Regions from separate parts of the Brucella sp. BE17 genome, predicted to be linked through region 1. Evidence: riboswitches for the same ligand, from Rfam matches in the RefSeq annotation. Region 1 holds a riboswitch; the other holds the start of a gene.

Region 1 (7,337 bases):
GTCTGCGTAACGAGCATGTCTTTGCAGTTAGTCTGGTCTGTGCGCTCTCGGACGCACTGCTGATCGTTCTTGGAGTGACGAGCTTTCGCAGGATTACCGCTTTGATGCCCGCGCTCGAACCCTTGATGCGTTACGGTGGGGCGGCATTTCTCGCTTATTATGGCATCAGAAGTTTGTATTCGGCGTTTACCTCGACGGATTCGCTCACCACGTCAGGTGAAAATGTCACCGGGCTGGCACGAACGATTGCCATTTGTCTGGCTTTGACCTGGCTCAATCCACATGTCTATCTCGATACGGTCGTGCTTCTTGGCACAATTTCCACGCAGTTTCCCGGTTTCGAAATGTCGTTCGCAGCCGGTGCCGTTACCGCATCGTTTCTGTTTTTCTTTGCGCTTGGCTTCGGCGCGCGCTGGCTGCGGCCGCTCTTTGCAAAGCCCATGTCCTGGCGGATACTGGATGGCGTCATCGCGCTGACGATGTGGGGCATCGCCTTCAAGCTCGTCAGCGGCTCTGGCTGACGTTACTTTACGATGCTCAGCACGTTACGTACCACTTCGGCCTGTAGCGGGCGCTGCTTTTCGATGTTGAAATGACCGACATCCTTGACATCCGAAAAGTCGCGATTGTCGAGCTTACCATTGAAGCGCGGGCCAGGCTCCAGCGCTCGCCCCCACCCGTCCTGCGAGAAATAAAAATTCACCGCCCATCTGATGTTTCCGGGCAACGGATCGGGGGCTGTTGCGGCAAAGGACGCTATGTAATCCACGCGAATATCTTTCTTTTCCAGCACTTCGGCAGTTGAAATGATGGCATTGGCACCCAGGGAATGACCGATGAGAACGGTGGCCTGGGGGCCATATTTCGCACGGTCTGAAACAATCCGGTTTGCGATGAAACGCCATGCCGTATGGCTCTTGACCTGCGCATCGACGCCGGAGGCTTGCAGCGATGCACCGATCTCATCAATGCCGGTGGAAAAAATATCCCCGAAACCACGCAGCAAATAGACATTGGGCCGTTTGTCCCGTGCCGCAATCGCTTGAGCTGACGAAGAATCCTCATCAAATGGGCGATCGGCTTTGCTGCGGGCATAAGCGGGTAGAGAAGCCAGAGCCAGAGCCGAGGCCAGAAGCGAACGACGATTGATGAGACTTCTTGAAACGGTAATTAATTTTTCGGTCATTGAATTTCACCAAGGTTTGGGAATAATCCTTCCAGTGCGCTTGGCATATTCATCATAGGAAGCTCCGAACGCCTTGCGCATCATGGCTTCTTCTTGGCCCACCCGGTGGAAATAAAGAATACCTACCCCCACGAGGCCAGCCAGCCCAGCGAACCAGTTGGGCAAGAGCAGAAACTGCGCTATTGCCCAAAGCCAGAACGATAGATACATCGGATGGCGGACATATTTATAGAGCCCCTCCGTCACGAGTTTGTGTTCGTTACGGATTTCCAGCGTTACCGACCAGTTTTTACCCAGTTGCCGATGGCTTGCGTAGAAGACCCACAAAAAAGCCAATTCGAAAAGCAGTCCGAGCCAGCCGAGCCACGGCTGGAAGGCGTAATCAGCGCCTGCGGGAAAACCTGTCGCGCCATAGATTATCGGGATCAGCGAGAGGCCGACCGTTGCTGTGCCGAGCGCCAGGCGGTCAGTGAGCGAACGGGCATCGCCCACCACCTTTATCTTGCGTGCGCGCCGCTGGTGTGGAATTCGGATGGCAACCCAGGCGACAAGCCCGACCGTCCAAATGATAATGGCCAGTGTCGGCGTCATTCAGCAATTCCCTCTTTGGACGGCAGCCCGCCCATAATTTGATTCTTTGCACGGTCGACCAGAGAAATCGGACCGCAGCAAACTTGAAAAAAATCATACCAGTAACGCTTCGTATTGCCGAAGACATATTGGTAATGCACGCGGAAAAGATTTCGTTTCACACGCTTATAGGTTTCAGGCTGCAGCATATCTCTTATTCGCACGGTTCGCACAATGGGGAAATCCCGCCCCTTGGCGCGTTGCAGCTTCATTTCGGCGACAGGGTCGGTCTTGTAGAAATTGATGACATCAGTGAGGCACTGAATTTCGACCCATTCAAACCTGCCATCATCGGTCAGGCGCTGCACGCCGTCACGAAAATTCTGTGCTGCCGGATGATAACCGGCCTTGAGCGCGGTGGAGCCAAGCGTCAGAACCGAAACATTTGATGCTCGTGTTGAAAAGGCGCCGTCAAGCGCGATACACCGCGCCGCTACGTCGAGCATCAACATGCCGCCGGTGCTGTGACCGATCAGGATAACCTCGTCATAGCGACCTTCGCCAACACGCCGGACGATTGTCTGCGCAAAATGCTGCATCAGGGCTTCGGCGTCGGGGCGTCTGCCGCGCATGAAATTGAGCGAAAAGGACCACAGATCCATCAGATGATTGATCGGCCATTTTTTGCCGAGCACTGCCAGCGCCAGAGCAAAAACGCCCAAACCCACCAAAGGGCTGAAAAGACCGAGCCAAGGTGAAAGCAGCCGGCCGACGCCAATGCTAGCGAGCGCGAAAAGGACAAGCGTCAAAAACGGATAGAGGAAATAGAGCCCGAACCGCCACGCATGTGCGAAAAACTGAAAAGCGGGGCCTGAGACGATGAAATCACCGAAGGCGAGGAGATATTTTCCGAGTCTGACGGCAAGCGGACGCGAAAAATCGGACAAGACGATACTGTCGAGAGCAAGGAAGTTGAAGTCCGTCGTCGTTTTCCAGCCTTCACTCTCGCAGTCTGTTTCGATCAGGGCGCAACCGATATTATTATCGGGATTTTCCTTGACCGGAAGAACCACGGATTTTGTGCTCCATACCGTATCGAAGCGGGATATTTCTTTGCTTAAACGACTGAAAAACGCCTCGGGCGTTTTCGGGTCATATCCGCCAATAAAAAAAACGGCACGCCGCTGGACCGACTGATTCATGCGGAAAACCTAATTTGCATCTTTTCTATTGTCGAGATCAAAGCCTTGGCTTCCAACAAAATGTGACGGCAAGCTTTCTTATCAAGGGAACACACCAGGTTTTTCTGCCAGCGCAAGGCCGATATGGCAATTAGACGAAAAGATGAAACGCTCATTTTGAGCGATAAGATATGCGATTTTCATTCAGCTGTGAAATGTTCTAACATCCAACGTAGACAGCTATTGTTTCAGGAGCAATGAATGCAGCCGATCTGGGCCGTTGGTTTGATGACCGGGACCGTTCTTGATGGGAATATCGATGTCGCGCTTGTGAAAACCGATGGCGAGACGGTCGATATTTTTGGAACCTATGCGCTCAAGCCCTACCCTTATGGTGTGCTTGAATTGTTACAGCAGGCGCAGGCTGAGGCGCGGATATGGAATTTCGAAGGCCAGGAGCCTGAAATATTCGCTAAAGCCGAACAAGCGCTCACCGAAGCGCAATCTGTCGCTGTTATGGAACTGGTGGCGGAGAGCGGGCTTACAATGGAGGATATCGGTATTGTCGGTTTTCACGGGCAGACGGTACTGCATCGTGGTCCTCAACCGGGAAAATTCGGTGACACACGCCAGCTTGGTGACGGTAATTTAATGAGCCAGCTGCTTGGCACAAGGGTCGTCTATGACTTTCGCACAGCCGATATTCGTGCTGGCGGGCAGGGCGCGCCTTTGGCTGCAATCTATCATGCTGCTCTGTTGCGCAGCGCCGACGCAAGTGGCGACACCGCCATTCTCAATCTCGGTGGCGTTGGCAATATCACATGGTGGGATGGTTCCGATTTGCTCGTCGCATTCGATACTGGACCGGCCAACGCGCCGATTAATGATTTTGTCAAAGCGCAAGGTCTGGGCGAGATGGACCTTGATGGGGCGCTGGCCGCACGCGGAACTGTCGATGAGGCGCGTCTCGCTGAGCTGTTAACCCATCCCTATATGACGGCCCCATTCCCCAAATCCCTTGACCGTTTCGATTTTACCGCCGCGATGGCAGATGGGCTGAATGCAGAAGATGGTGCGGCAACATTGACGGCATTCACAACCGCAGCCGTAGGCAAGGCACTCGACCTTTTACCAAAACGCCCCAAGCGGCTCGCCGTATCTGGCGGCGGGCGCCATAATCCGACAATCATGCGCATGCTGGTCGAGCGCGCCGGTGTGGAACTGGTGCCGGTCGAATCGCTGGGTTGGCGAGGGGATGCAGTTGAAGCTGAATGTTTTGCGTTTCTTGCCGTGCGGGCTTTGCGGGGGCTGCCGATCAGTTTTCCAAGCACGACGGGGGTGCCCGCACCGATGAGCGGTGGGATGCTGGCCGAACCGCGATAGGTTTTATTTTAAAACGGAATTGCAGACAGCAAAACGCCCGCAGCGATGGGAGGAGGAGTTCGCTGCGGGCGGATTGATAAAGCGCGACTGGGAGGAGGAGTGCCGCGCTTTGCGTCCGGTTTTTGGGAGGAGGAGTAAACCGGACGAGTTGTAAATAGGATCGCTGCATTGTGATTACAACAGACGATCCTGCAACCGAGATATGCACAATTTGCAAAGCGGAAAATAAAGCCGCCTCAGCAGCGGTTGAACGCGCTGAGGCGGTAAATCGTCGCCAAAGCCCCCAATGGCGAGATATGATCTCTAATAGCATAAGTCTGACGCGAGAAAATATACCCGTTACAGCTTTTGATGGAAAAATCCACACTATGTTAAATTCGCAACATCGGCATGATGTGTGGATTTTAAGGACATGTGTTTCAGTTAAATTCTTTAAAAAACAGTTTGTTATCTCGTAGCCAGTTGCAGAGTGTTCCTTATCCGCCGAGGCGTTCAGCGATCCGCGTCCTGTTGACTGCCATGGCCTCCTTTGAAGGTTCCCAATCACAACACCACTCCGGCGCAAAGCCGAGGAGGAGTTCGTGCGTCATTGTGAACTGTGGCGCGTATCCTCTGGCTCTCATTTCTGCCACCAGTGCAGCCTGCCTTTTCGCCAAGTAGCCAAGGCGTGGGTAGAAAAAGCGCACATGGCCAGTTCCAAGCGTATAAGCGGAAGGATTGCGGGAATCGTCCGGCGTTTCGCCACGGGCAATGGCCGCGCGCACCAGTGCGAAAACCCGCGGCAGTTCACGATATTCCGCGACAAGATGCGGACCAGTCAATTCTGATGGCGGAATGCAGTTTATGCGCGTCAATTTCGATGCTCGCTATGCTGGAAACAAATGATTTGAACTGTGTAAAAAGGAGCAATCAGCTATTCCCCAGTTTTTTCACATTCCGTATGTCCTGCTATTCCACAGGGATTATAAAATCTATCGCTCATTTTCGCTTTTTTCCGATCTATCCCCAAATCCATCTATTGACGAGTTTTTAACTTCGTCTACCATATCTTGTGTATGAGGTTCTCTCGATTCGCAATCGAGGGCTAAGACGGGAATTCGGTGCGTTTCATCTGTCAGGGTGAAGCAAAGCCGAAGCTGCCCCCGCAACTGTAAGCGGTGAGTTCTGTCCATCATGTCACTGGCGAAAGCCGGGAAGACGGGCGAGAACGTTGATCCGCAAGCCAGGAGACCTGCCTCTTACAAGTACGTCCACGGGCGGGGTGTCCGGCTGGCGCGCAATTTTATGGCAAGGTTCCTTGCCGGTTGCAGCCCCGATTTCCCGCTCACAGCTTCGGGGTGAAGTCCATGTTCAGACAGTTCAGTTTCAGTCGTTACGGCTTTTCCATCAGGGAATAGTATTTGTTCATCGCGCAGGTCTGACCTGCGTTGATCGATCCCCCATTGCATGTCTCTTGCCGCGCATCGTCAAGCTGCGCGAACGATCCTTTGTGTGCCGTCCAAATCAGTGAGGAAAAAATGAATATCACCGTCTACAGCAAGCCCGCCTGCGTCCAGTGCACTGCTACCACGCGCGCGCTTGATCGTCAGGGTGTCGATTATGAAGTTGTCGATATCTCCGTTGATGCAGACGCTTTCGATCTCGTACACGGTATGGGCTACCGGCAGGTTCCGGTCGTCGTTGCCGGTGAAGCGCATTGGGCTGGTTTCCGACCCGACATGATCAGCGCGCTCGCCTGAGAGACATGCTCATGAGCCTGCTCGTCTATTTCTCCAGCCGATCCGGCAACACGCATCGCTTTGTGGAGCGGCTTGGGATGCGGACCGACCGCATTCCAATGGAGGTGGCGAGCGCTTTGAACGTGAATGAGCCTTTTGTGCTTGTCACGCCGACTTATGGTGGCGGTGGCACCAAGGGCGCAGTACCCAAGCCTGTCATTCGTTTTTTGAACGATGTGGGCAATCGCTCTCTCATTCGCGGCGTGATCGCCGCGGGCAACAGCAATTTCGGCGCGGCTTTTGGCATCGCTGGCAACATTATTTCCGCCAAATGTCAGGTTCCCTATCTCTATCGCTTTGAGCTTCTGGGAACAGACGAGGACCTTGGCAATGTCAGAAACGGGATGGAACGATTTTGGACACGGCAGATACAACCCTGATCCGCGAGCACGAGGCGGAGCCATTGGCGCTTGATGCGCCGGAACCCGCATCCACGCGCAGCAGCAAGCCGATACAATCCTTCGAGGGAATGGATTATCACGCGCTCAACGCAATGCTGAACCTCTATGACGATGAGGGGAAAATTCAACTCGATTGCGACCGGCAGGCCGCACGTCAATATTTTCTCCAGCACGTCAACCAGAACACGGTGTTCTTTCACAATCTACGTGAGAAGCTCGATTATCTGGTAAGTGAAAACTATTACGAAACGGAGGTGCTGGACCAGTATTCCTTCAATTTCGTGCGCGACCTGTTCGATGAGGCTTATGCGAAGAAATTTCGCTTCCCGACCTTCCTTGGCGCGTTCAAATATTACACCAGCTATACGCTGAAAACGTTCGACGGAAAGCGCTATCTGGAGCGCTACGAGGATCGTGTCTGCATGGTGGCGCTGACGCTTGCGCGCGGCAATGAGCAACATGCGCGCGAGATGGTCGATGAGATTATTTCAGGCCGCTATCAGCCCGCGACGCCGACTTTCCTCAATGCCGGCAAGAAACAGCGCGGCGAACTGGTGTCCTGTTTTCTGCTGCGCGTCGAAGACAATATGGAATCCATTGGTCGTTCGATCAATTCTGCCTTGCAACTCTCCAAGCGCGGTGGTGGCGTGGCGTTGAGCCTCACCAATATCCGCGAAGCGGGCGCTCCCATCAAGCAGATCCAGAACCAGTCCTCGGGCATCATCCCGGTGATGAAGCTTCTCGAAGACAGTTTTTCATATGCTAACCAGCTTGGTGCACGTCAGGGCGCGGGCGCAGTTTATCTGCATGCGCATCACCCCGACATCATGCGTTTTCT
Region 2 (7,337 bases), on a different replicon from region 1:
GCCAGCGATCTTTGACGTCATTGGCACCGCTTATGATCACTCCGAGACAGACCATTGCCAGACCGATGATCATCAGTCGGCGCATGAAGGTTTCGCCGGTCGTAAAGGCCGTGACTGGAACGGTGCTCTTGCGCAAATGGATGAGCGCAATGACCGCGGTCACAACAAGGACCAGGATCGAGAAAAGGAAGGCGGCCTGAATAAACCCTCCGACGCCATTGAGGCGGTCGAAAAGCAGGTTTCCGGTCGCTCCCATCTGAAGCTTGCCAGAGCGGGCGATGACGCTTGAACTGTGATCGAGCATCCACAACGCTGTTGGTGTTGTGCAAAGCGCGAAGGCAATGACGGTTACGCCCGACAGTTTTGAGAGCAGTACCGCCCGGTATTGTGCAACCGATAGACCAGTCACCACGATCATGATCAGGAAGAAGGATGCGTTCAGCTTGCCGAGCAGCGCTGCGGCCATTGCCACGCCAAGGGCTGCGGCGGAAACGGTTCCGCGTTTGCGCATATGCCAGGCGAAAGCCAGAAAGGTCCATCCGCAACCGGCCGTTCCTGCGACCGAATGGGTGAGTGCGCGCTGGGATTCCCAGCCGATCTGTGGAATGAGGAACAGACCCAGCATACCCGCAGAGGCAACGGCTCTTGAAAATCCCAGCAGCCGCATGCCGCCATAGACGCTCAGGAAAAGGCTTGCCAGCATGCCGAACTTGACGATCTGAAGCGTCAGCATGGAGGTGCCGAGCACGGATGCCGCAAAATTGCTTATCCATGTATAGAGCGGAGGTTGCGAGCCGCCATAGCCCCAGTCGAGATAACCAATATTTGCCAATTGTTCCGCATCATCAAGCCCCGCGCCATTGGACACGAAAGTGACCAGAAGCGTCTGAAAGATAAAATAGGCGAGAACGAAAAGGACTGCCCAAGGCAGACCGAAATATTGCTTGTCAGCGGCGTCGCGGCTGGGTTCGATAGCAGTCAAGCGTGATTGTCCCGGGCAATGGAAGAAATAAAAATACATGTGGCACTACTTTTCATAAGCGCACTGAACTTTCAATTGAACTTGCAGCAATTCACGCAAATAAACTGGGATTCCTGTAAACTTATGGTGACGGTTAAAACCGCGCGGCCTTTCGGTGCACGGTTTTACCAGATTACGCATGGTGTTCCTGCCGAAAGATACGCGGGCAGGAGATACATAAGCTCCGGTACGCAGTACCAGATCCGGAGCAACGAGAAGGTGTAAAGCCGTCTCGTGCTTCTTTCTAGCCCAACATCGTTACCGTAGAGTTAGCGAAGGATTAAGCAAATCTAAACAAGCGGGATTTTTTGACGATTACTGCAATTATTTGTTTTTTGATTTTGCCCTCAGATGGTCTCTGATGCCAGAGAAGTCTTCTTCGCCATGGCCTTGTGCTTGGAACAGCGAATATATTTCTTCCGCATGGGCGCCGAGGGGTGTTCGTGTCTCCGTACTTCTGGCTGCCTCCTGCGAAAGCCGGAGGTCTTTCAACATCAGCGCTGCTGCAAAGCCTGGTTTGTAGTCACGATTAGCGGGAGACGATGGAACAGGCCCAGGCACGGGGCAATATGTCGTCAGCGACCAGCATTGGCCTGATGAGGTGGACGCCACGTCGAACAGCGCCTGATGCGACAAGCCAAGCTTTTCGGCCAGCACGAAAGCCTCGCTCACGCCGATCATCGATATACCCAAGATCATATTGTTGCAGATTTTTGCCGCTTGTCCCGCACCGTCAGCACCGCAATGCACGATCTTTCCGGCCATGGGCCTGAGAAGCGGTTCGGCGCGCGCGAAGGCTTTTTCGCTGCCGCCCGCCATGAAAGTCAGTGTGCCCGCCACAGCCCCGCCTGTTCCACCCGATACGGGCGCATCAATGGATAGATGCCCTTGGCTTTTAGCCAGTTCATGCGCCTCACGAGCCGATGCGACGTCTATGGTGGAGCAATCGATAAAAAGCGTATCTTTTCGGGCTTTGGGTACAGTGTCTTCGTAAACCGACAGAACATGCTTGCCCGCAGGCAGCATGGTGATAATTGCTTCGACATCGGCGACTGCATCCGCAGCACTATCGGCGATTTCCAGCCCGTTGGCTCTGGCTTCCTCCAGATGTTGCGGTAAGAGATCGAAGCCGCGCACAATATGACCACTCTTCACCAGATTGGCGGCCATCGGACCACCCATATTGCCGAGGCCAATGAATGCAAGTGTCGCCATGACACAGTCCTTCCTTTTGCTTTCAGCGTCCGATCATGTGCCTTGCGATGATCACCCGCATGATCTCATTGGTGCCTTCCAGAATCTGGTGCACCCGCAGATCGCGAACCAGCTTTTCCACGCCGTAGTCGTGCAAATAGCCGTAACCGCCCAATAGCTGGAGCGCCTCGTTTGCGACATGAAATCCGGTATCAGTAACGAAACGTTTGGCCATGGCCGACCATTTTCCCGCGTCATGCGCCTTGCGGGTCAACTTATTTGCTGCCGTATAAAGAAGCAGTCGTGCTGCGCAGAGTTCGGTCTCCATGTCAGCGAGACGGAATTGTAAGGCCTGAAACTGGTCAAGTGTCTGTCCGAACGCCTTGCGCTCGCTGCAATATTGGAGCGCCTTATCAAGGGATGATTGTGCGCCGCCCAGAGAACAGGCGGCAATATTGAGGCGACCACCGTCAAGACCTGCCATGGCGATTTTAAAGCCATCGCCTTCATCACCAAGAAGGTTTTCGACGCTCACGCGGCAATTCTCGAACGTGACGCTGCGCGTTGGCTGCATATTCCAGCCCATCTTGTGCTCGTTGACACCAAACGACAGGCCTGGTGCGTCCTTTGGCACAAGAAGGGTCGAAATGCCTTTGGGGCCGTCCTCGCCGGTACGAACCATTGTGACATACACATCGGTTGCACCCGCACCCGAAATAAACTGTTTGATGCCGTTGATGATGTAATGATCGCCGTCCCTCTCTGCGTGGGTTCTGAGCGCGGCTGCATCAGAACCTGAACCGGGCTCTGTCAGACAATAGCTTGCAAGCCATTCCATAGAGCTCAGCCTGGGCAGAAATGTCTGGCGCTGGTTTTCGGTGCCAAAATGATCGATCATCGATGCTGTCATATTATGAATGGAGATGAAGGCCGAAAAAGCCGGGCACGCGTAAGCGAGCGCTTCAAAAATCAAGACGGCATCAAAACGCGTCAGTGCACAGCCACCGACATCGTCGCGCACGTAAATGCCGCCCATGCCAAGCGGGCCGGTTTCGCGGATGGCATCGAGCGGAAAATACTTATCGCGATCCCATTGAAGCGCGTGCGGCGCAATGCGATCTTCGGCAAATTCCCGTGCCATGTCCTGAATGGCCCGCTGATCCTCGTTTAACTCAAATTGGTTGTGGTGGGCCTCATCCATGGTTTCCTCCCTATGAACATCGCGCCTCCATATACAAATAGATCACAGCCGCGCCCAACTGCCAACGCGGCAGTGAAATAATGTTGCTCAATTCTGCAACAATCTGTTGTGCGTTTTTACATATAAGATTTCGCAAGGTGCTGTCATTGCAAGCGGCCAAGACTTCCGCTAGGCACAACGCATGGCACGCGCGATCATGTTTCAGGGGACGGGTTCGGATGTCGGCAAGAGTGTTCTTGTCGCGGGGCTTTGCCGTGCGGCGCGCAATCGCGGATTGAAGGTGCGCCCTTTCAAGCCGCAGAACATGTCGAACAATGCTGCTGTCAGTGATGACGGCGGAGAGATTGGTCGTGCGCAATGGCTGCAAGCCTTGGCATGTGGTGTGCCCTCGTCGGTGCATATGAACCCGGTTCTGCTTAAACCCCAAACCGACATGGGCAGTCAGATTGTCGTGCATGGAAAAGTGTATGGCGAGGCACGTGGACGCTATTACCAGCAATTAAAGCCGCAATTGATGCAAGCGGTCTTGCAATCCTTCGCACATGTCAGTCAGCACGCCGATCTGGTGCTGGTGGAAGGGGCTGGTTCTCCTGCCGAGATCAATCTGCGTGCAGGCGACATTGCCAATATGGGATTTGCAACGCGCGCGAATGTGCCGGTTGTCCTTATCGGCGATATCGACAGAGGCGGGGTCATTGCCTCGCTGGTCGGTACGCATACAATCCTTACGCAGGAAGACCGTGCCATGGTGCGCGGCTTTCTCATCAATAAGTTTCGCGGCGACATTTCGCTGTTTGATGACGGGCTTGCAGCAATCACGGATTTTACCGGTTGGCGCTCTTTCGGGGTGGTGCCTTGGCTGAAGGCCGTATCACGGCTTCCGGCGGAAGATTCGGTTGTGCTGGAACGAGCTGTGCGCGGTGAAGGGAAAAGTTTCAAGGTGGCCGTGCCCATGCTGCCGAGGATCGCCAATTTCGACGATCTGGATCCGCTGAAAGCCGAACCACAGGTCGAGGTGGTCATGGTGCCGCCGGGGCAGGCTTTGCCGCAGGATGCAGGTCTTGTTATCCTGCCGGGAACAAAATCCACGATTGCCGATCTTTGTGCCTTTCGAGAGAACGGCTGGGACCGTGATCTGGAAATGCATGTACGGCGGGGCGGCCATGTGCTGGGTATTTGCGGCGGGTTTCAGATGCTGGGCAATCGGATCAGCGATCCAGATGGCATCGAGGGACAAACATGCGAGGTCAATGGATTGGGGCTGCTTGACGTGGAAACAGTCATGGAGCCGGAAAAGATCGTGCGCAACGTCACGGCGACCTCGCTTTTCCTTAATGCACCGATCGAGGGGTATGAAATCCACATTGGTCGTAGCACCGGCCCTGATGCAGCGCGCCCCTTTTCTCGCATTGGCAATCATGACGATGGCGCAGTTGCTGCGGATGGCCGGATTATGGGAACTTATCTGCACGGCGTGTTCGGTTCTGATCAATTCCGGCAAAAGTTTCTGGCAAGGCTGGGCCTGCGCGGCTCAGGCGAGAACTACCGCGCCAGTGTTGAAACGGCGCTTGATGAGCTGGCTCAAGAACTGGAAGCCTGTCTTGATATCGATGCCTTATTTTCGCTTCCATAGTCACTTTCTGGCTCGCGCTCAGGTCTTTGCCCAGGCGTGCTTGGTCAGGGCTGACAATGTGCAGTGGGCGCGCCCCGCACGCGCCAACTGATAGAGTTTGGCGAAACGCGGGGACGCTGGTGGTTGGTGTGATGCTCTATCGTCAGGCCAATTGACGCCGCTCTGGCAGAAGCCTAATGTTTGATCATGCGACAGGTTTTGCCGGGATGAGAGTCCCGGCAATGCGAAAAGGGAATGCGACGGACGGACCCAAGCCGGGCGTCTTTATCGCAGCCGACCCCGCGACTGTAGAGCGGAGAGGGATGAAACAGGCCGGGCAACCGGCAGCCACTGGAAACCATAATTTCCGGGAAGGTGTTTTACTCCTTACGACCCGTGAGCCAGGAGACCTGCCTGTTGCGTGAAGGACATCATGTCCGCACCCGATGGGAGGTTTTCCCTGCTGCCTGCACGGAGGTTGTCATGGCTGCGCGTAACGAAAATTCACTCAGTACTACACTCCCTTTGCCCCTTGCCACCCGTCTTGTGACGGCCTCGTTGTCGCTTCTGCTCGGAGCCTTCCTGATCTACGGTGTTGGACTGGCGCATTCCGACACGCTGCACGATTCGGCACATGACACGCGTCATGCCTATGGGTTTCCCTGCCACTGATCTGGGCCATAAGGCTCTGCTGTTTTCACAAACTGGGAATTGAAAAACGCTCAATGGTGGACGGCCATTGGAGCGGGTTTTCTGTTGAGGGACAAAAATGTTGATTCGTTATTTATTGGCCACGCTTGCCGCAGGCCTGCTGGCAGGGGTTCTGGTGACGCCTGTCATGTATCTCAAAACCGTGCCGCTGATTCTTGAGGCAGAAACTTACGAAGATGCTGGGGGCGGGCATAGTCATACAGAAGCAGACGCTGCGCCGCACGACCATGATGAGGTGGCAGCAAATGAGGAAGAGGGGGCCGAGCTGCCTTTTGGACGCCTCGGAAATACCTTGCTCGCCAATCTCGTTGCAGGCGCGGGCTTTGCCCTGTTGCTCGGAGGTACAGCACTTCTGGCTGGTCGCCGCATCACGGTGCGAAACGGCATTTACTGGGGTGTTGCCGGTTTTTTTGCTGTGGCGTTCCTGCCGGCGCTCGGCCTTTCGCCGGAACTGCCAGCAATGCCTGCCGCAGAGCTTGCGACGCGGCAGCTCTGGTGGCTGGTGACGGTGCTGTTCAGCGGAATCGGTCTTTACCTTATCGTATTGCGATCCGAAATCTGGGCAAGAATCGCGGGTCTAGCGCTCATTATTGCGCCGCATCTTTATGGTGCGCCGCACCCGCATGACATTGCATCGCCCGTTCCCGCCTTGCTTGCGTCGCAATATGCGGTTTCCTCGCTTGCAACCAACCTGTTTCTGTGGGCAGTGATTGGTCTGGCACTGGGCTGGTTCATCCAGACCTACGCATCAACGGAAATCGAAGGCTGAAACCATGGCTCCGCCGCGAACTGAATTTGCAAAAATCACTTTCGTTCTTGGCGGAGCGCGTTCGGGGAAATCGTCTTTTGCCGAGAAGAAGGTTGAAGCCTCCGGGCTTCAGCCCGTTTATCTCGCAACCGGACGCGCATTTGATGGCGAAATGGAAAACCGTATTGCCATTCATCGCGACCGTCGCGGGTCCCAATGGCAGACGGTAGAAGAGCCGCTTGATCTTGTCGGTGCGCTGGAAAAAAACATGGGTCACGACCGCTTTGTGCTGGTCGATTGCCTTACACTGTGGATCACCAATCTGATGATGGCCGAGCTTGATATTGCGGCTGAAACGCACAAACTGGCGGCAAGCTTGCGCAAGCTTGTCAGTCCCGTGATTCTGGTTTCCAACGAAGTCGGGCTTGGCATCGTGCCGGAAAACCGCATGGCGCGAGAATTTCGAGATTTCGCGGGTTTTGCGCATCAGGCGGTAGCATCGGTTGCGGATGAAGTTTATTTCATGGCGGCAGGTCTGCCGCTCAAAATGAAGGGTTAGTTTTATGCAGGGTCAAAAAATTCCGGCAACGGTCATCACGGGCTTCCTGGGTTCCGGCAAGACGACGATGATCCGCAATTTGCTGGAAAACGCCAATGGCAAGCGCATTGCGCTGATCATCAACGAGTTCGGCGATCTGGGTGTCGATGGCGGTATCTTGAAAGGCTGTGGCATTGAGGCCTGCCGCGAGGAAGATGTGATCGAACTCAACAATGGCTGCATCTGCTGCACTGTGGCTGACGATTTCATTCCGACCATGACAAAACTTCTCGATCGCGCGGATCGTCCCGA

What was found. A riboswitch is a leader RNA that binds a small molecule or an ion and turns the genes downstream of it on or off. The one in region 1 is predicted to bind cobalamin.
Region 2: another riboswitch for cobalamin. It lies ahead of AAIB41_RS05595 (CbtB-domain containing protein); the one in region 1 lies ahead of nrdH (glutaredoxin-like protein NrdH).

Annotation. Positions count from the first base shown of each region.
Region 1 is NZ_CP154468.1:315,400-322,736, forward strand. It holds gene AAIB41_RS12940 (LysE/ArgO family amino acid transporter) at 1-521, shown strand, start outside; gene AAIB41_RS12945 (lipase) at 524-1,150, opposite strand; gene AAIB41_RS12950 (protein-S-isoprenylcysteine O-methyltransferase) at 1,193-1,777, opposite strand; gene AAIB41_RS12955 (lipase) at 1,774-2,958, opposite strand; gene AAIB41_RS12960 (anhydro-N-acetylmuramic acid kinase) at 3,199-4,320, shown strand; gene AAIB41_RS12965 (pyrimidine dimer DNA glycosylase/endonuclease V) at 4,797-5,174, opposite strand; cobalamin riboswitch at 5,362-5,574, shown strand; gene nrdH (glutaredoxin-like protein NrdH) at 5,838-6,059, shown strand; gene nrdI (class Ib ribonucleoside-diphosphate reductase assembly flavoprotein NrdI) at 6,071-6,478, shown strand; gene nrdE (class 1b ribonucleoside-diphosphate reductase subunit alpha) at 6,454-7,337, shown strand, end outside.
Region 2 is NZ_CP154467.1:1,139,535-1,146,871, reverse strand. It holds gene AAIB41_RS05615 (glycosyl transferase) at 1-982, opposite strand, end outside; gene mmsB (3-hydroxyisobutyrate dehydrogenase) at 1,346-2,236, opposite strand; gene AAIB41_RS05605 (isobutyryl-CoA dehydrogenase) at 2,259-3,416, opposite strand; gene AAIB41_RS05600 (cobyric acid synthase) at 3,598-5,049, shown strand; cobalamin riboswitch at 5,226-5,461, shown strand; gene AAIB41_RS05595 (CbtB-domain containing protein) at 5,512-5,700, shown strand; gene AAIB41_RS05590 (CbtA family protein) at 5,798-6,508, shown strand; gene cobU (bifunctional adenosylcobinamide kinase/adenosylcobinamide-phosphate guanylyltransferase) at 6,513-7,046, shown strand; gene cobW (cobalamin biosynthesis protein CobW) at 7,051-7,337, shown strand, end outside.